2 linked regions of the Tistrella mobilis genome follow. The protein of the gene in region 2 interacts with the protein of the main gene of each other region in a pairwise test. Links are inferred from orthologs where the notes say so. Each region holds a gene or a part of one and is shown on either strand. Other genes may lie near its edges. The genes, in order: eno and rpe.

The links.
Region 1: the proteins of rpe (region 2) and eno interact in binary tests that used the Escherichia coli proteins (3 or more experiments, as listed by UniProt). The link is inferred for Tistrella mobilis from one-to-one orthologs.

The regions. Positions count from the first base shown.
Region 1 is NZ_CP121017.1:2,368,257-2,378,425, reverse strand. The notes cover bases 1-2,936. They hold eno (phosphopyruvate hydratase), read left to right. Parts: upstream 1-791; coding sequence 792-2,081; downstream 2,082-2,936. Other genes in these bases: P7L68_RS16560 (FkbM family methyltransferase), read left to right, coding at 2,912-2,936; P7L68_RS16565 (PAS domain-containing protein), read right to left, coding at 2,395-2,913; kdsA (3-deoxy-8-phosphooctulonate synthase), read left to right, coding at 1-661. Outside these bases: more of P7L68_RS16560, read left to right, coding at 2,937-3,898; urease accessory protein UreG, read right to left, coding at 4,473-5,189; P7L68_RS16550 (urease accessory protein UreF), read right to left, coding at 5,186-5,941; P7L68_RS16545 (hypothetical protein), read right to left, coding at 5,949-6,791; P7L68_RS16540 (urease subunit alpha), read right to left, coding at 6,903-8,612; P7L68_RS16535 (urease subunit beta), read right to left, coding at 8,617-8,952; P7L68_RS16530 (urease subunit gamma), read right to left, coding at 9,026-9,328; P7L68_RS16525 (urease accessory protein UreD), read right to left, coding at 9,396-10,169. UniProt on the Escherichia coli protein: Catalyzes the reversible conversion of 2-phosphoglycerate (2-PG) into phosphoenolpyruvate (PEP). It is essential for the degradation of carbohydrates via glycolysis.
Region 2 is NZ_CP121017.1:4,422,391-4,432,555, reverse strand. Bases 3,548-6,479 are described here. They hold rpe (ribulose-phosphate 3-epimerase), read left to right. Parts: upstream 3,548-4,616; coding sequence 4,617-5,342; downstream 5,343-6,479. Other genes in these bases: P7L68_RS25510 (heparinase II/III family protein), read left to right, coding at 5,412-6,479; P7L68_RS25520 (RsmB/NOP family class I SAM-dependent RNA methyltransferase), read left to right, coding at 3,548-4,565. Also shown: acs (acetate--CoA ligase), read left to right, coding at 1-1,133; P7L68_RS25535 (hypothetical protein), read right to left, coding at 1,205-1,591; P7L68_RS25530 (DUF1674 domain-containing protein), read right to left, coding at 1,751-1,930; zinc metalloprotease HtpX, read left to right, coding at 2,087-3,004; more of P7L68_RS25520, read left to right, coding at 3,012-3,547; more of P7L68_RS25510, read left to right, coding at 6,480-7,481; P7L68_RS25505 (SUF system Fe-S cluster assembly regulator), read left to right, coding at 7,633-8,070; Fe-S cluster assembly protein SufB, read left to right, coding at 8,199-9,644; Fe-S cluster assembly ATPase SufC, read left to right, coding at 9,737-10,165. UniProt on the Escherichia coli protein: Catalyzes the reversible epimerization of D-ribulose 5-phosphate to D-xylulose 5-phosphate.

The sequences.
Region 1 (10,169 bases), 2.1 Mb from region 2 along the record:
GGCCAACCGCACCTCGGCCAGTGCCGAGCGCGGCCTCGGCCTTGAAGACGCGCTGCCGATCTTCGCCGAGATCCGCGAGACAACCGGCCTGCCGGTGCTCACCGACGTGCATCTGCCCGAACAGTGTGCCATCGCCGCCGAGGCGGTGGATGTGCTGCAGATCCCGGCCTTCCTGTGCCGCCAGACCGATCTTCTGGTCGCGGCGGCAAAGACCGGCCGGGTGGTCAATGTCAAGAAGGGCCAGTTCCTGGCGCCCTGGGACATGACCAATGTGGTCGCCAAGCTGGATGCCGCCGGCAATCCCAATGTGATGCTGACCGAGCGCGGGGTCAGCTTCGGCTACAACACCCTGGTGACCGATTATCGCGGCCTGCCGATCATGGCCCGCACCGGCTGCCCGGTGGTGTTCGATGCCACCCATTCGGTCCAGCAGCCGGGCGGCCTGGGCGGGCGCAGCGGCGGGCAGCGGGAATTCGTGCCCGTGCTGGCGCGTGCGGCGGCGGCGGTCGGCGTGGCGGCGATTTTCGCCGAGACCCATCCCGACCCCGACAAGGCGCCGAGCGACGGCCCGAACATGGTACCTCTGAAGGCGCTGCCCGATATGGTCGCCGACTGGATGGTTTTCGATGCGGCCGCCAAGGCCCGTCCGCTGGCCGTCTGATCTTTTGCCGCCCCGACACCTGATCGTCACGGGCGGCGTTCATTCTCGTCCTGCCTACCTTCTGTCGACAGCCTGCTGTCCTCGACAGTCTGCCCCGGCCCCTTGCCCTGAACGGAGAGCGAGACATCCCATGACTGCCATCGTCGATATTCGTGCCCGCGAGATCCTCGACAGCCGCGGCAACCCGACCGTCGAGGTCGATGTCGAGCTGGAAAGCGGTGCGATCGGCCGTGCCGCCGTGCCGAGCGGCGCCTCCACCGGCAGCCGCGAAGCGGTCGAGAAGCGCGACGGCGACACGGCCCGTTATCTGGGCAAGGGCGTCGAGCAGGCCGTCGAAGCCGTGATGGGCGAGATTTCGGACGAACTGATCGGCTATGACGGCGAGGACCAGATCGGTATCGATCAGGCGCTGATCGAGCTGGACGGCACCGAGAACAAGTCGCGCCTGGGCGCCAACGCGATCCTGGGCGTCAGCCTGGCCGTTGCCCGGGCCGCGGCGGAAGAGGCCGGCTGGCCGCTCTTCCGCTATGTCGGTGGCGTCATGGCGCATACTCTGCCGGTCCCGATGATGAACATCATCAACGGCGGTGCCCATGCCGACAACCCGATCGACATCCAGGAATTCATGATCATGCCGGTGGCCGCGGACAGCATCGCCGATGCCATCCGTACGGGCGCCGAAGTGTTCCACCACCTGAAGAAGCAGCTGTCGGCGGCCGGCCACAACACCAATGTCGGCGACGAGGGCGGCTTCGCCCCCAATCTTGGCAGCAATGCCGAGGCCATCGACTTCATCATGAAGGCGATCGAGTCTGCCGGCTACACTCCGGGTGAGGATGTGGTGCTGGCGCTCGACGCGGCCTCGTCCGAATTCTTCAAGGACGGCAAGTATCATCTCGACGGCGAAGGCCGGGTGCTCGGCGCCGACGACATGGTCCGTTTCTACGAGGATCTGGTCGCGCGCTACCCGATCGTGTCGATCGAGGACGGCATGGCCGAGCAGGATTGGGACGGCTGGGCAGCACTGACCCGGGCCATCGGCGGCAAGGTCCAGCTGGTCGGCGACGACCTGTTCGTGACCAACCCGCAGATCCTGGCCGAGGGCATCGAGAAGGGCCTTGCGAACTCGATCCTGATCAAGGTCAACCAGATCGGTACCCTGACCGAGACGCTGCGTGCGGTCGATATGGCCCATCGTGCCGGCTACACGGCGGTGATGTCGCATCGCTCGGGCGAGACCGAGGACACCACCATCGCCGATCTGGCGGTTGCCACCAATTGCGGCCAGATCAAGACCGGCTCGCTGTCGCGCTCGGATCGTCTGGCGAAGTACAACCAGCTTATCCGTATCGAGGAAATCCTGGGTGACACCGGCTATTACGCCGGTCGCGGGGCGCTGAAGGCCCTCGCGCGCCGCTGATCGTCGGCGATCAGGACCTGTCTGGAGGCCCGTTCGGAGTGATCCGGACGGGCCTTCGCCGTCTTCGGGCGCAGGCCGGGGCCCGGCAGGGGGTAAGTGCCAGCGCAACCATGCCGCCGGGCGGCAGCAGAAGCACGAGAAGTGGCAGCTCGCCCGATGTCAGCGGCATCCTGGCCGGCGATGCCGGCGCCGATGCTGCCAGCGAAGAGGCCGGCCCGGCCCCGCGCCGTCATCTGACGACCGAAGAAGGTGACACCGGTGGCATCATCGGCTCGATCCTGGTCCAGCATTTCCGGTGGCAGCGGCGACGGTATCAGTCTCTCAGGATGCGAACCTGCGGCCGATATGACGTCACCGGCCCGTCAAGCACGACGGTATAGGTGGCGATCCAGGCCGGCGTGCCATCCACGCGGGCAAGCGGCATGATCAGCCACTCTGCCATGCGCCACTCTCCATCCGGCCAGGTTGCGCGATCGACGCCCCAGATGAGGGTGCCCTCATCAATCGCACGATCATAGGCGCGCAGGATGTCGGCGCAGCGATGGCCGTACCAGATACCGTCGACGAGATGGCCGGTGGCATCGCGTTTGGCCAGGGCGACGATGACGCTGCCGACATAGCGGTGCAGGAAGGCGCCATCGGCCATGCGCTCGATGATCAGAAGGCTGGGGAGAACCCTTGGCATATCGACCAGCAGATCGAAATCCCGTCTGAGCGGTATCGGGCGTCCCATGCGCCGTGATCGCCAATAGGCGATCAGCGCCTGGATCCGTGGATCTGGGGCGTGGGGGCCTCGGCCATCGAAGCTGGTATCTGCGGATCTCTGGGTCATGATCCGATCATCGGCTGGCCCGGGCCCCGGGGCAAGTATCCCATGCTGTCGCACTGCGGCATCGATAGACATCCTCCCTGCCGACAACCGTGTTATGATTAGGGAGTTCGTCGTTATCGCTCATACGATCAAGGGATTCTCTGCCGTGGCCGGCCTGAAAACCATCATCGAACGACGGATGCCCCGGCTCTATGCCCGGTTGATAGACTTCCGCGACCGTATGGCCCCGGATTACGGCGAGAAGGAACTGGAGCTGGTGCCGATTCTGGCCGAGGCGGATGCCGATGCCTATGACATCGGCGCCAATTACGGCGCCTATACGGCGCCCATGCTGCAGACCGCCGGACGCGTCGTGGCCTTCGAGCCGAATCCGACCATGAGCAAGGTGCTGAAAGCCCGCTTCGCCCGGGATTTTCGCGAGGGGCGGCTGGTGCTCATGCCGATGGCGCTCGGTGATGCCGAGGGAGAAGCGGTGTTGCATGTGCCCGAGGCCGGATCCGGCCTCGCCTCAATGAAGGAGGAGGCCGTGCGAAGCGTCAGTACGCCGGGCATGCTGCACATTGCCGTCGCTGTCCGGCGGCTTGACGATCTCAAGGCAGATATCGGCCGCGGTCGACGCGTGGGATTCGTCAAGATCGACGTGGAGGGCTTCGAGGGCACGGCACTTCGCGGAGCCATCGAGACTCTGAAGGCGAATCGGCCCACCCTGCTGATTGAGGCCGAAGAGCGCCATACCCCGGGCACCCTGGCGGAGCTTCAGGCATTGCTGGGGCCGATCGGCTATCGCGGCCTCTATCTGCTTGACGGTCGTCTGCATGATATGGCGGGTTTTGATATCGCCCGGCTTCAGGATTGCTCGGCCCTGAATGCAGAAGGAACCCGCCGGCTGCCGGACAGGGTCTATGTCAACAACTTCATTTTCGTCGCACGGCCGGAGCCCCTGGCCCGGCTGGAGGCGGCTTACGGTCCGGTGATCTCCGCCTGATCCCGTTGGTTCCGGCTCCCTCCCTGTATGGAACAGGTCTGCTCAGGGCAGCGGGGCGTCACATCCGTCGCGCGCAAAGCCTTCACAGACAGCCCGTATCGTGGTGCTGTCGCTGGGGATAGCAGCATGCGGGCCCGAGGGTGGTGTACCCAGCTGCCGCAAACCCATCACACTGGCCTACTCCCTGCTCCCTGCTCCCCAGGCGTGGTGCGTGCCTTGACGGCATCGGCGAACACAAGACCCGCAACCGGCGCCTGTAGCCCGGTTGCGGTGAGATCCAGTCCGCCCTCCGTCGCTGCGACTCGTGGTCGAGTACTCGGGCGCTGACCTGCTGCCTGAAGACGACCATCGTGACCAGCTTGGCCAGATAGAGCGCCACACAGAGCAGCCACGGCGAAACGGGTAGCGACAGGCTGTCTTCACACCGGGTGAACTCGCCACGGTGACGGCGCTTCTCGTCTATCTGCGAGGGGTCTGGTCGACCCAGGCCGCAATGGGGCCGCGCACGACGCTCCAGCCGAACGACCACGTCCCGGTGCCCGGCCGTGGTGGCGTCGTCCGGTTCTGATCCGTATCAGGCAGCGGCCTCGGCTCTGGCCGCTGCGACATCCAGCGGCGCCGCGGACGACACGCCGAGACGATCATCCAGCCCGCCCAGGTCCAGCAGGCGGGCGATCAGGGCGTCGACTCCGGCGCCACTCTTCATGTTGGTGAACAGGAAGGGGCGGCGGCCGCGCATGCGGGCGGCATCCCGCTCCATGATCCCGAGATCGGCGCCGACCAGGGGGGCCAGATCGACCTTGTTGATCACCAGCAGATCCGAGCGGGTGATGCCGGGGCCGCCCTTGCGCGGGATCTTCTCGCCTGCCGCCACGTCGATCACATAGATCGTGATGTCGGCAAGTTCGGGCGAGAAAGTGGCCGACAGATTGTCGCCGCCGCTTTCAACGAAGATGAGTTCGAGATCGGGAAAGCGTATGCTCATCTCGGCCACGGCCGCGAGGTTGATCGAGGCATCTTCCCGGATGGCGGTATGCGGGCATCCGCCCGTTTCCACCCCCATGATCCGCTCCGGCGCCAGGGCGCCGGCCCGGGTCAGGATCTGCGCGTCCTCCTGGGTGTAGATGTCGTTGGTGATCGCCGCGATCCGATAGCTGTCGCGCAGCCTGCGGCAGAGCACTTCGAGAAGGGCGGTCTTGCCGGAGCCGACGGGGCCACCGACGCCGATGCGCAACGGCCGGGAGCTGCCCTGAGGGGTGAGCGGGATGGGCGCGGGGGCGAGCGTCGTCATGAGCGGAACAGCCTGGAATAAAGGGTTTCGTGTCTGAGAGCGGCAATGTCGGCGAGGATCGCAGCCCCACCCGGAGCGGCCTCGGGGCCGGCGCGGGCCGCAGCGGCCACCGCACCGATCACGGGACCCAGCGCTGCCAGCACCCGCTGGCCATCGGTCTGTCCCAGTGGCACCAGCCGGACCCCGGCGGAGACGAGATTGGCGGCGAAAGCGTGAACGAAGGCTTCGATCAGCATGTCTTCGGGCAGACCTGCCCATCCGCCGCAGGCGCCCGCGGCGATCGGCAGGGTGGCCGGTACTTCTGCGGCGTCGAGCCGTGCCGCCAAGTCCGCGGCTTCGTTCAGCGCCCAGCCACGCGCCACGGCTTCCAGAAATGACCGACCCTGCTGTCGCGCTTCCAATGCCCGCTCGCCGGCAGGCGTCAGGGCTGAGGAGACGATCGCGGTCTCGACGAGCCCGGCCATGTCACCCGCCTGTGCCTGGCGGGCTGCACGCACGGCGAAGCCGGCATCGGTCCGCCCGGCCCCGAAACGCAGGACGCCACCGATCCAGCCGGCCAGGGTCTCTGCCGTGCCGACTGTGCCATCCTCGATCGCCTGTTCCAGCCCATGGCTGTAGCTGAAGGCCCCGATGGGGAAGCTGGGGCTGGTCCAGGCAAGCAGCCGGTGCAGAGCCCGTGGGCCTGCCGCCACTAAGGGGGCCTCCGGGCCACCCGGCCAGCCATACAGCAGAACCTGTCCTTCGGTGGTCATGGCAGGATCAGTGGTGATGGGCGTGATCGGCATAGGCACCGGGTTCAGGCTCGAAGGTGTCCGCGGCGGGCAGGATCCGCAAACCCAGGGCGGCGGCGATACGGCGGACCAGCGGCTCATCCGCCGTGCGGATCCGCCAGCCGTCGACCACCTGCGCCGGCCGATGGCGGTTGCCGATCTGCCAGGCGGCGCGGGCCGTGTCGGCACCTGTGCCGCCAACCAGATCGACGGCTGTGGTCACCTTCGTGGCATGGCCGTGGTCGTGATGCCCATGCCCGTGATCATGGCTGTGGCCGGGATCTTCACCCGCGGCCATCCCGGCGGCGCCCAGTATTGGTTCGGGATCAAAGGGTGCTACCGTTTCCGTCAGATGTGCGCCCAGGCGGCCGAGCAGATCGCGTGCGACCAGGTCCCGGGAGATGAGCAGTCGCGGCGTTACGACGTGGGTGGTCACAGCAAGCGGAACATGCCGGTTGCCCAGGTGCCAGGCGATGCGGACGAGATCTCGACGGTCCGCCGTTTCGGCCTCGATCACCGCCTCTGGCGCAGCCCGGACCACGACATGGCCGCCCTGATCCAGCATCAGCCGGTCGCCATCCGCCAACCTTACGGCCTCGCGCAGATCCAGAAGGAAAGCGCGGCCGTCATCGGTGGCAAGCCGGATCCGCCGGCGATGACGGTCGGCATGCGGCAGGGTGATGGTGCCCCAGGCGGCATCGGATCCCAGAACCGGCAAAGCGGCGGTCACCACCTGCACGGCCCTGGGCATGACCGACTGAGGGACCTCCGGAATCAGGGGCGTGATCTTCTCGACGGCGGCGGCAGTGGCGGAAAGCTGGGTCATCTTCATGGGAACCGGTCTCCTGCGTGGCGACGCGATGCGGCTGTCGCATGCGGATCGTGCATCGGGACGGGGGGTTTGATCGGTGATCTTTCGGTGTATCTCCCTGTAAATTCTGTGTCAGAAGAGGAAGTAGCGCTGGGCCAGCGGCAGCACCTCTGCCGGCTCGCAAACCAGGACCTCGCCATCGGCGCGGACTTCGTAGGTTTCGGGGTCGATTTCGATCACCGGGCAGGCGTCGTTGAGCGCCATCTGCGCCTTGGTGACCGTCCGGGTGCCACGCACGGCCGAGAGCTGCCGGCCACCTGCAATCGCGCCGAGACGGCCTGAGGCGAGGGCGGCACCAGAGACGAAGGTCAGGCAGGATGCCGTGCGCGCAGTGCCCATCGCCCCGAACATCGGCCGGTATATCACCGGCTGCGGCGTCGGGATCGAGGCGTTGGGATCGCCCATCGCCGCATAGGCGATGCTGCCGGATTTGAGCACGATGTCCGGCTTCACGCCGAAGAACATCGGCTTCCAGAGTACCAGATCGGCCAGCTTGCCGACCTCGACCGATCCGACCTCGGCATCGATCCCGTGCGCGCGGGCCGGATTGATCGTGTATTTGGCGACATAGCGACGGGCGCGGAGATTGTCGTTGTCACCGGTCTCGCCTGACAGCCTGCCGCGCTGGCGGCGCATCTTGTCGGCAGTCTGCCAGGTCCGGATGATCACCTCGCCCACCCGGCCCATGGCCTGGCTGTCCGACGAGATCATCGAGATGGCTCCCAGGTCATGGAGAATGTCCTCCGCCGCGATGGTCTCGCGACGGATGCGGCTTTCGGCGAAGGCGACATCTTCCGGGATCGAGGGGTCGAGGTGATGGCACACCATCAGCATGTCGAGATGCTCGTCGATGGTGTTCACCGTATAGGGTCGGGTGGGGTTGGTGGAGGAGGGCAGCACATTGGCGAGCCCTGCCACCTTCATGATGTCGGGCGCGTGGCCGCCGCCGGCGCCTTCGGTGTGATAGGCGTGGATGGTGCGGCCGGCGAAGGCGGCGATGGTCCGTTCCACGAAGCCACTCTCGTTGAGCGTGTCTGTGTGGATGGCCACCTGCACGTCCATCAGGTCGGCGACGGTCAGGCAGGTGTCGATCGCCTTGGGCGTGGTGCCCCAGTCTTCGTGCAGCTTCAGGCCGCAGGCGCCACCTTCGATCTGCTCCATCAGGCTTTCCGGCCGGCTGGCATTGCCCTTGCCGAGGAAACCGACATTGACCGGCAGGTCTGCGGCTGCCTGGATCATGCGCATCATGTGCCAGGGGCCGGGCGTGACCGTGGTCGCGAAGGTGCCCTCTGCAGGGCCGGTGCCGCCGCCGATCATGGTTGTCACACCGCTTGCGATTGCGTCGATCGCCTGCTGGGGTGCGATGAAGTGGATATGCGCGTCGATGCCGCCGGCTGTCAGGATTCGTCCCTCGCCGGCGATGATCTCGGTGCCGGGGCCGATGACGATGTCGACGCCGGGCTGGATGTCGGGATTGCCCGCCTTGCCGATCGCGGCAATCCGGCCGCTGCGCAGGGCGACATCCGCCTTGATGATACCGGTATGGTCGAGAATCAGGGCATTGGTGATGACGGTGTCGGCGGCACCATCGGCACGGGTGCGCTGCGACTGGCCCATACCGTCGCGGATCACCTTGCCGCCGCCGAACTTGACCTCCTCGCCATAGATTGTCCGGTCTTCCTCGACCTCGATCACCAGTTCGGTGTCGGCCAGGCGCACCCGGTCGCCCACGGTCGGACCGTAGGTGGCGGCATAAGAAACGCGATCGATCTCGTAGGCCATGTGTTCAGCCCTCCCCGCCCTTGGGCGCTGCGGCGCCAAGCGCGCCCGACACCTTGCCGTCGAAACCATGCACCACGCGGTCACCCTGATAGGCGACCAGGCGCACGCTGCGGGTCTGACCGGGCTCGAAGCGGACTGCCGAGCCGGCGGGAACGTCGAGCCGCATGCCCCAGGCTGCGGCACGATCGAAAACGAGGCCGGTATTGGTCTCGTAGAAATGATAGTGCGACCCGACCTGCACCGGCCGGTCACCGGTATTGGCAACCTCGATCTCTACGGTCGGGCGGCCGGCATTGAGGGTGATCACACCGGCGGCAGGGATGATCGCACCGGGGGCCAGACCCTCGGCATCGGGCGAAAACGGCGCGTCCGCGGAAGAGAGGGGCAGGGTGGTCTCGGTCATCCTGATGCCCTCAGCGGATCGGGTTGTGGACGGTGACCAGCTTGGTCCCGTCGGGGAAGGTCGCTTCGACCTGGATCTGCTCGATCATCTCGGGAATGCCGGGCATCACCTCGTCGCGGGTGAGTACCCGGCCGCCGGCCGCCATCAGATCAGCGACGCTGCGGCCGTCGCGGGCGCCTTCGACCACGAAATCGGTGATCAGCGCAATTGCTTCCGGATAGTTGAGCTTCACGCCGCGGGCACGGCGCTTACGCGCCACCTCTGCCGCCATGGCGATCAGCAGTTTTTCCGTTTCCCGAGGGCTCAGATGCATGCGGCGGACGCTCCCTGGCCATTCCCTGTATCGTTCAACCTGTCGCCTCTGACGGGCGGGTTTCGGTTCAGCCGCGGCGGATGCGCGGTAAACGCGGTGGATGATGAAGAAGTTCCGATCGCGCCACCACCCACAGCCGATCGAAGACCCGTTTCAGACGGGCGGCATCTCTCCCCGCCATCCGCACCACCAGACACCCGTCGACCAGACCGATCCCCACCACGGGGCGGGTCAGAGCATCCGGATCCGCAACAGACCCTGCCGAATTCGATGCATGTTTCGTGCCGAAAGCCGGTTCCGGACCTTCGGCTGCCTCCAGCTCCTGCCGCAGCCGGTCGCGGAGCGCCTGGCGTGCGGCTTCGTCGGAACTGCCGATCCCGCAGAATCCTGCGATTGCGGTCATGCCGCCCAGCGCCGACGGGCTGGTGAGGGCCGCAGCGAAATCCTCCTCGGCAATATCGAAGGCATCGGCGAGCAGAAGCCTTCCTGCACGCTCGACTGCCCAGGCATCGCGCAATCGGGCACGCATGACGCTCTCGCCATGGGCAGTCCGCCCCAGCACGAGCATCTCGCCGAACAGCGCATGAGAGGTGTGATCGGCAAGCACCAGCCGGGTGCGGCGCTCGAAACGCGCCTGATCGTAGATGATCGTTTCCTGCGGCAGCCACTCGAAGCTGGCGCCGCTGCCGATCCGGAACAGGTTGTCGATGGTCGAGACCGGGCCGGTGGTGCGATAGACCCGCTCTGCCGCCTGCGGCATCAGCAGCAGCCGGGCGCCGTCCTGGACCGTCACGTCGAGGCCCAGCCGGTCGCCGCCGACGATGCCGCCGGAGGTGCTGGT
Region 2 (10,165 bases):
AGGGCGTGCTGCACACGACCGCCGGATATCTGCTCTATGCCTCGCTGACCCACAAGACCGTCTTCGATCTGAAGGAGGACGATGTCTACTGGTGCACGGCCGATGTGGGCTGGGTGACCGGGCATTCCTACATCCTCTACGGGCCGCTTGCGAACGGCGCCACCACCTTGATGTTCGAGGGCGTGCCCACTTGGCCCGATGCCGGCCGCCACTGGGAGGTGGTCGACAAGTACGGCGTCACGATCTATTACACGGCGCCCACCGCCATCCGCGCCCTGATGCGCGAGGGCGAGGCACCGGTGAAGCGGTCGTCGCGCAAGTCGCTGCGCCTGCTGGGCTCGGTGGGCGAGCCGATCAACCCCGAGGCCTGGCGGTGGTATCACGAGGTGGTCGGCGACGGCCGCTGCCCGATCACCGATACCTGGTGGCAGACCGAAACCGGAGGTTTGATGATCGCGCCGCTTCCGGGCGCCACCGACCTTAAGCCGGGATCAGCCACCCTGCCGCTGTTCGGTGTGAAGCCTCTGATCGTCGACAATGAAGGCAAGCCGCTGGACGGCGCCTGCGAGGGCAATCTCTGCATTGCCGATAGCTGGCCCGGGCAGATGCGCACCGTCTATGGCGATCACGAGCGCTTCGCCCAGACCTATTTCAGCACCTTCCCCGGCCTCTACTTCACCGGCGACGGCTGCCGGCGTGACGAGGACGGCTATTACTGGATCACCGGCCGGGTCGACGACGTGATCAACGTTTCGGGCCATCGGATGGGCACCGCCGAGATCGAGAGTGCGCTTGTCGCCCATGCCAAGGTCGCCGAGGCGGCCGTGGTCGGCTACCCGCACGAACTGAAGGGTCAGGGCATCTATGCTTATGTCACTCTGATCGCCGGCGAGACGCCGTCGGAGGAGCTGCGCAAGGAGCTGGTGGCCTGGGTGCGCAACGAGATCGGCCCGATCGCGACGCCGGATCTGATCCAGTGGGCGCCGGGCCTGCCCAAGACCCGTTCGGGCAAGATCATGCGCCGCATCCTGCGCAAGATCGCCGCCAACGAACATGACGGGCTGGGCGATACCTCGACGCTGGCCGATCCGACGGTGGTCGATGATCTGGTCGGCAACCGCATGAACAAGTGAGCGTCGCCTGATGACGCAAGCGGGCCCGGCAGGAAGCTGTCGGGCCCGCTTGCGTCTGGCGGCGCGCCGTCTCAGGCGGTCCGGGGGGTGGTCGCCTTGAACACCAGCGCGATGAAGGCCAGCCCGCCCAGCAATACGACGATGCTGCCGGCTTTGGCGAGCGGTTCTCCGGTTGCGACATCGCCCGAGAACAGGACGGTAAGGCCGATGGTCATCACCACCAGGCCGAGATGGGCCAGAATGGCGTGGAGTTTTGCCAGGCGGGTGGCCGCCAGGTCCGGGCGGTCCTTCAGCACCAGCCCGTAGATGGCGGCGGAGACGAAGCCCAGAAGGTTGAGATGGCCGTGAGCCGGCCCGTATTCGAAGTGCTGGCCGGCGGCCATTACGATGCCTGCGACCATGCCAAGCGCGACATAAATCGCGGCGGCGCGCAGATGGAAAGCGGCGAGGGCGTTCATCGACGGCCCTTTCTGTGCAGATTGGTGTGACCCTGTCGTCGCTGCGTGGCGGCCCGGCGGGCCTATTCCGCCGGGCGCGCATTTGCACACCACATCCTGCCGCCGATCAACACCCTGCGCAGGGCGGGGCGAAACGGGGGTGAACGGCTGTCAACGTCTTCAGAAGTCGACGCATTTTCCGTTGCGTTCCCAGTCGCCGTAGCGCACGGGATCCAGCCCCTTGGGGCCGCCGATCTCGGCCGGCTTTTCCGGTGCCGGCGTCGGGACGGCTGTGTCCGTCGCGACGGCCGTATCCGCGGCCACCGCGGTGCCGGCGTCGTTCTGCGTCTTTTCGGCCATAGCCTCTGATCCTCCTGCACTGCATGACACCGATGCGGGCGGTTTCGCTTGAAGCCCCCGTGCCTGTCCATATATGTCAGGCGATCCGGCGGCGCACCCCCGCCCGATGCGGAAGCCGTCTGCGGCCTCGTCCTCCATCCGGGCTCGACACATCCCATGAACCACATCCGAACGGCATTGCTGCTCGCGGTCATGACCGGGCTGTTCATGGTCGTGGGCTATCTGATCGGCGGTGGCAGCGGCATGATGATCGCGCTGCTGATCGCCATCGCAATGAACGGCTTCGCGTATTGGAACGCGGACAAGCTGGTCCTGCGCATGTATGGTGCACGCGAAGTGGATCCGCGCGCGGCACCCGAGCTGCACGACATGGTGGCGCGCCTTGCCGCCAATGCCGGCCTGCCGATGCCGAAGCTCTACATTGTGGAAGAGGCGCAGCCCAACGCCTTCGCGACCGGCCGTTCCCCGGAAAAGGGCGCTGTGGCTGTAACCCGCGGGCTGCTACAGGCGCTCTCGCCCGAAGAAGTTGCCGGCGTGGTCGCTCACGAGCTTGCCCATATTCGCAACCGCGATACCCTGATCATGACGGTGACCTCGGTCATCGCGGGTGCCATCGGCATGCTCGCCAATTTTGCCTTCTTTTTCGGCGGTACCCGGGACGACAATGGCAACCCCAACCCGTTGGGCTTCGTGGGCGTGCTGCTTGTCTCGATGCTCGCCCCGATCGGTGCCGCCCTGGTGCAGATGGCGATCAGCCGCTCGCGAGAGTATCAGGCCGATCGCATCGGTGCCGAGATCTGTGGCCGGCCCGACTGGCTTGCCTCGGCACTCACCCGTCTTGAGAACGCCTCTCGCCGCGTGGTCAATGCCCACGCCGAACACAACCCGGCTTCGGCCAATCTCTTCATTGTGAACCCATTGAAATCCAACGCCGTTGACAGCCTGTTCCGTACCCATCCGACCACCGCTGACCGGGTGGCGCGCCTGCGCGCCATGACGATCGGCACTGCCCCGGCCGGCGCCGGCGCGCCGGCGGGCTTCGCCCGCGGCCCGCGCCGCGGCCCCTGGGGCTGAGCGCCGGATGCGCCCGCCCCGCCGCCCCGAGGACGATCGCCGCAATGATCGCGGCGCCCGCCCCACTCGCGACGATCGCCCCGTTCATGATCAGGCCGCCGGTGACCGGCCCCGCGGCAGCCGCCCGCCGCAGGGCCGCGACCGCACCTATCAGGGGGATCGCGACGGCAGGATCCAGGGTGGTAAGCCCCGGAACGACCGCTATCGTGCGGCCCGCGACGACGCCCATGCGCCGCGGGCCCGCGCCAGCTTCCGCGAGCCGACACCGTCGCGAGCCGTTGCCGCGGAACTGCTGATGGACGTGCTGGATGATGGTCGGCCGCTGGACGATGCGATCGCAACCCATCCGGGCTTCCACCGTCTTGAGCCGCGCGACCGGGCCCATGCCCGGATGCTGGTCGCGACCGTGTTGCGCCGGAAGGGCGAATTCGACCGGCTGCTCGGCCGGGTGATGCAGCGGCCGGCGCCCGAAAAGGCCATGCATGTGCTGCGCCTCGGCCTCGCCGATCTCAGGATTCTGTCCACCCCGGATCATGCGGCGGTGGATAATGCCGTGCGCCTCGCTCAGGCGGGTGGGCTGGGCGGCCTGTCGGGGCTGGTCAATGCGGTGCTGCGCCGGCTGGCTGCCGAGGGGGACCAGATCGCCGCCGCCGCGAAGATCGACCCCAGGCGCGAGAACCTGCCCCGCTGGCTGCGTGCCTCGTGGGAAGCGGCCTACGGGATAGAGGCCACCGACGCCATTGCCGAGGTACTGCTGCGCGAGCCGCCCATCGATCTCTCGGTCAAGAACCCGCGCGAGGCGGCGGCCTGGGCTGAAAAGCTCGGCGGCCGTGCCATCGGCGGCCGTACCGTCCGTCTCGATCGCGCCGAGGGTGGTGTCGAGCGGCTGGAGGGCTACGATGAAGGCACCTGGTGGGTTCAGGATCTGGCAGCCACCCTGCCGGCCATGCTGCTCGGCGACGTGAAGGGCAAGGTGGTCTATGACCTCTGCGCCGCACCGGGCGGCAAGACCGCGCAGCTGGCTGCGGCCGGCGCCCATGTCACGGCCGTCGATCGCAATGCCCGTCGGATGATGCGCCTGGGCGAGAACATGGCCCGGCTGGGCTTCACCGACGTCACGCCCGTGACGGCCGATCTTCTTGAATGGCGGCCCGAGGCGGCAGCCGATGCCGTGCTGGTGGACGCACCCTGCTCCGGCACCGGTACATTGCGCCGGCGTCCTGACCTTGCCTGGTCCAAGCGTCCGGATCAGGTGGCGGAACTGGCGGAGCTGCAGGAAAAGCTGCTTGAGGCGGCGCTGAAGCTGGTGAAGCCCGGCGGCCTGATTGTTTATGCCACCTGTTCGCTGGAACCGTCGGAGGGCGAGGATCTTGTCCGCCGGGCGCTCGATCGCGGCCTTGCCGCCGAGCGTGTGCCCATCGGTGCCGATGAACTGCCCGCCCGGCTGGGTGTTGCGATCAACGCCGCCGGCGAACTGCGCACTACGCCCGCCCTGCTTGCCGATGCCGGCGGCATGGACGGCTTCTTCGCCGTTCGCTTGCGACGCCGCGACGCCGCCTGAGACCACTCGTAACCAGCCGTCATGACGGCCCCGTCGGAGGCTTCCCACCCGATGACCGCAACCGCCGCCAGCAGCCGCCCCGCCACCCCCAGCCCGGCACCGGTCCGGATCGCCCCGTCGATCCTGTCGGCCGATTTCGCCCGGCTGGGCGATGAGGTCGCCGCCATTGATCAGGCGGGGGCAGATTACATCCATGTCGATGTCATGGACGGCCATTACGTGCCGAACCTGACCATCGGGCCGATGGTGGTGAAGGCGCTCCGGCCGTGGTCGAAGAAGGTCTTCGACGTCCATCTGATGATCGCACCGGTCGATCCCTACATCCCGGCCTTCGTCGAGGCCGGGGCCGATATCGTAACGGTTCATGCCGAGGCGGGGCCGCATCTGCATCGCACCGTGCAGCTGGTGAAGTCGCTGGGGGTGAAGGTGGGCGTGTCGCTCAATCCCTCCACCCCGCCAGAGGTGTTGGATTACGTGCTGCCGGATCTGGATCTGGTGCTGGTGATGAGTGTGAACCCTGGTTTCGGCGGCCAGAGCTTCATCCCGTCCCAGCTCGACAAGATCCGCATCCTGCGGTCGAAGATCGATGCGACCGGCCGGGCGATCGATCTTGAGGTCGATGGCGGTGTGACGCCGGAAACGGCGGCCCTCGTAGCCGCCGCCGGGGCCGACGTGCTGGTTGCAGGCTCCGCCGCCTTCAAGGGCGGTGCCGAGGCCTACGCCCTGAATATCCGGGCACTGCGCACCGGCGCAGATCGGGGGCGCACTGGCGGCTGACTCTGTCGCTTTTAACCTGCATCTGCCGATACGTTTTACCTTCCCCTGCAATCGAGAGACCAGAGGCCCATGGCCGCGATCACGCGCATGCCGCCGCCCGGAAGCCCGCTGCCCGGCGCCGGCGACCGTCTGAGAGCGCTGGCTCATCGGTGGTTCGTGGCGCCGCTGCCGGATGCGCGCGGTGGCTTGAAACGGGTGCTGGAACCGCTACGCCCGGGCGATCCAGCCCGTGGTGTGGAGATGGTCCAGGGGCATTTCCGCCTGGCGGGGCAGGTGGTGGAGGCCAGCCACAAGCTGGGACCGGATCCGTTCCGTCCGGACGAGGCGGAGGGCGCCAGGGGGGACGACGAACCGGACATTGAGCTGACCCCCGTGCCGGCGCAGCCGCCGGCACCTGAGCCGATCCTCGACGACACCGCCCGCCCTGAAGATGCAGCCCTGCTTGAAGGCGGGGATGTGTCGACAGATGAGGTGCCCGTTCCGGCATTCACCACCCCGACGCCTGCCCTGTCGCGACCGGACTGGCTGCCGGACGAGGCGTCGGATGCCTGGTTGGTCGCCTGGCAGGGCTTTCAGTGGCTGGGGCATCTGAGGGCCGTCGCGGGACCCCATGCTTCCCGCGCCCGGGCGCTGGCCCGCGCTCTGGTTTTTGAATGGATTGCCGCGGACCGGGCGGCTTTCCAGCCTTATGTCTGGTCGCCGGGCATCGCCGGTCGCCGCCTGGCGGCGCTGTCGCTTCATGTCAGTTTTCTGATCGATGCCGATGACGACCGGCTGCAGGCGGCCCGCACCGATGATCGCCGGCTGATGGCGGCGCTGCGCCAGCATGCCGACCGCCTGGAGCGGATGGTGAAATGGCGCCACCTGGACGGGATCGAGCGCATCCAGGCTCTGCGCGGCCTGTGGATGGGCCGGGCTGCGCTGGGCGCGGGGCGGCGCAAGCTTGCCCGGATCGCGAAGCTGCTGGTGCAGGCGCTGGAACGGCAGATTCATGCAGACGGCGTGCATCACTCCCGGTCGCCGGTCTGTCAGCTTGATCTCGTCTCTGATCTGGTCGAGCTGAAGACGATTGCCGCGGCCCATGAGGCTGCCCTGCCGGCTGGCTTCGACGATCTGATCAGCCGGCTGGCCGCGGCGCTCAGGCTGATGCGCCACCGCGATGGCGTGCTTGCCCTGTTCAACGGAACGCCCGAAATTCCGGCGGCGCGGGTCGATCAGGTGCTTGGGCATGTGCCGGCCCGCGGCATGGAAAGGCTGGACGGGGCTGTCGGCGGGTTCGAGCGCCTGGCTGCCCGACGGACCACGGTGCTGGTCGATCTGGGGCTGCCGGCACCGGCTACGGCCGGACAAGCCGGCTTTTCTGGTTTCTCGTCGTTCGAGATGTCGACCGGCCGTGAGCGGCTGGTGGTCAATTGCGGTGCCTATGTCGCGAGGCCGGGCCCCTGGATGCAGGCCGTCACCCAGGCGGCGGCTCATTCCGGCGTGACGGTCGAAGACCAGGGGCCGCAGCGGGTTGAAGCGGGTTCAGGCGAACGTCGTCGCAGGGCCGGCCCACCGGTGATCATCGACCGCCGCGACGACGAAGGGGCGCAGTGGCTGGAATTCACCCATTACGGTTTCCGTGACCATGGCCTGCTCCATGCCCGCCGCTTTTATCTGGGGCCGGATGGCGATGATCTGCGCGGCGAGGACCGCTTCACCGCCCTGCCAGGGCGTGGCGGAGGAGCGGCGCGGTTCGCGCTGCGCTTCCATCTGCATCCGGCTGTCAAGGCCTCGCCGATTCAGGGGGGGGCGGCCGTGCTGGTGAGGCCGGTCCACGGCCCCGGCTGGTATGTCCGCGCCGATGGCGCGAGCATCGCGATCGAAGAGAGCGTCCACATGGGGCGTGAAGGTCGGGTGCGTCCGGCGCAGCAGGTCGTGGTGACCGGCGTTGCCGAGGGGCCCGAGACCCGGATACGCTGGGCATTCCAGCAGGTTCAGCCCAGGGGTGACGGAGACGTGCGGCAGCAGGGCGGTTTCGATGCCCGGCCCGCGCGGATCGATGATGCCCGACGTGGCGCGCCGGCCATGGCAGAGACGCCGCCCCGGACGCAAGGGGCGGAACGCGACGGCATCGGGGACCCGCCTGCGAATGCGTGAAAGCCGCACCGCGCCTTGCGTTTTTGATAAAGTAGGGTCTTGCCTTCCAGGCGCTGATGACCGATATAGGACCTGAACAGTCCTGATTGGCGAGGGGCCCTTCGTGGCTCTCGCCATCAACCGGCCCATCCGACCCGGGACCGACCATCCGATGCTGAAAATCGCCAAGCTTACCGATTATGGGATCGTGGTTCTGACCCATATCGCCAACGCGCCTGATCGTGTTCATCGGGTGACGGAGCTTGCCGAAGAGCTGGCCATCCCCGCGCCGACCGTCGCGAAACTGGCCAAGACGCTGGCCCGTGACGGGCTGCTGATTTCCCATCGCGGGGCTCACGGGGGGTATCGCCTGGCGCGTCCGGCGGCCGAGATCCGGGTGGTCGACATCGTCGAGAGCCTGGAAGGCCCGGTCGCGATCATGGAATGCATCGAACATCCCGGCACCTGCCGGCAGGAAAGCGTGTGTCAGACCCGCGGTAACTGGATCCGGATCAACCGGGCGATCAGCCGCGCACTGGAAGGGATCAGCCTTGCCGACATGGCGGCGGATGCGGCTGTGCAGCCCTTCCCCGCGGCGCAGGCGGGCTGAGCCGGACCGGAAACTTCCGGCTGACGCGGAGTTCGTGTCCGGGCCGGTGACGACGAGATCAAGAGGCGACGCCCGCCGGCCCGATGGACGGGCCGTTCTTTCAAGAACGGGCGCGCGGAGGACGAGTGATGACGAGCAAGAACGCAGTCGAGGCGCTTGTCGCCCGCGAGTACACGGAAGGCTTCCATGTCGACATCGACGCGGACAACGTGCCGCCGGGGCTCGACGAGGACGTCATCCGCGTGATCTCTGCAAAGAAGGAAGAGCCCGACTTCATGCTGGAGTGGCGGCTCAAGGCCTTCCGGACCTGGCAGGCGATGGAGGAGCCCGACTGGGCCTTCCTCAAGAAGCCCAAGGTCGATTTCCAGTCAATCATCTACTACTCCGCCCCCAAGCCCAAGGCCGACGCGCCGAAGAGCCTGGAGGAAATCGATCCCGAACTGCTGAAGATCTACGAGCGTCTCGGCATCCCGCTCAAGGAGCAGGAGATGCTGGCCGGCGTCGCCGTCGATGCGGTGCTCGACAGCGTTTCGGTCGCCACCACCTACAAGGGTAAGCTCAAGGAACTCGGCATCATCTTCTGCTCGTTTTCAGAAGCGGTGCGCGAGTACCCGGAGCTGGTCAAGAAGTATGTGGGATCGGTGGTCCCTGTCGGTGACAACTTCTATGCCGCGCTCAATTCGGCCGTGTTCTCGGACGGCACCTTCGTCTATGTGCCGAAGGGCGTGCGCTGCCCGATGGAGCTGTCGACCTATTTCCGCATCAATGCCGCCGGCAGCGGCCAGTTCGAACGGACGCTGATCATTGCTGAAGAAGGCGCGTATGTCAGCTATCTGGAAGGCTGCACGGCGCCCATGCGCGACGAGAACCAGCTGCATGCCGCGGTGGTCGAACTGGTGGCCATGAAGGATGCCGAGATCAAATACTCAACCGTCCAGAACTGGTATCCGGGCGACAAGGATGGCAAGGGTGGCATTCTGAACTACGTCACCAAACGTGGCGCCTGCCGCGGGGCCAATTCCAAGATTTCCTGGACCCAGGTCGAGACCGGCTCGGCGATCACCTGGAAGTATCCCAGCGTCATCCTGCAGGGCGACAACTCGATCGGGGAGTTCTATTCGGTCGCGGTCGCCAACAATGCGCAGCAGGCCGATACCGGCACCAAGATGATCCATATCGGGCGCAACACCCGTAGCACGATCATCTCCAAGGGCATTTCGGCCGGGCGCGGCCAGAACACCTATCGCGGCCTGGTGCGGATGCAGAAGGGTGCGGAGGGCGCCCGCAACTACACCCAGTGCGACAGTCTGCTGCTGGGGCCGGATTGCGGGGCACACACCTTCCCCTATATCGAGAGCCGCAACCCCACGGCGCAGGTCGAGCATGAGGCGACGACCTCGAAAATCAGCGACGACCAGCTGTTCTATCTGATGCAGCGCGGGCTGTCGGCCGAGGATGCCGTGTCGATGATCATCAACGGCTTCTGCAAGGACGTCCTGAAGGAGCTGCCGATGGAATTCGCGGTCGAGGCCCAGAAACTGCTCGGCATCACGCTGGAAGGTAGCGTCGGCTGACCCGGCCATCCGTTTCCCGCGGCCCGGGATCCTGCCGGGCCTGACGCATTGCGGCCGTTCAGGCCGCCGGACGATCTCATTCGAGGACCAACATGCTCATCATCCGCGACCTGCACGCCCGCGTCGACGGCAAGGAGATCCTGCGCGGCCTGAATCTGGACGTGCGGCCCGGCGAGGTCCACGCCATCATGGGGCCGAACGGCGCCGGCAAGAGCACGCTCTCCCACATCCTGGCCGGCCGCGACGGCTATGAGGTCACGCAGGGCTCGGTCACCTATATGGGGCAGGATCTGCTGGAGATGGCGCCGGAAGAGCGGGCGCGGTCGGGCGTGTTTCTGGCGTTCCAGTACCCGGTCGAGATCCCGGGCGTGAACAACACCTATCTGCTGAAGGCAGCGCTCAACGCCCGACGTAAGCATGAGGGTCTGCCCGAACTGGATGGCGTGCAGTTCCTGAAGCTGGTTCGCCAGAAGCTGAAGATCGTGCATCTGGACGAGAGCCTGCTGAAACGCCCGGTCAAT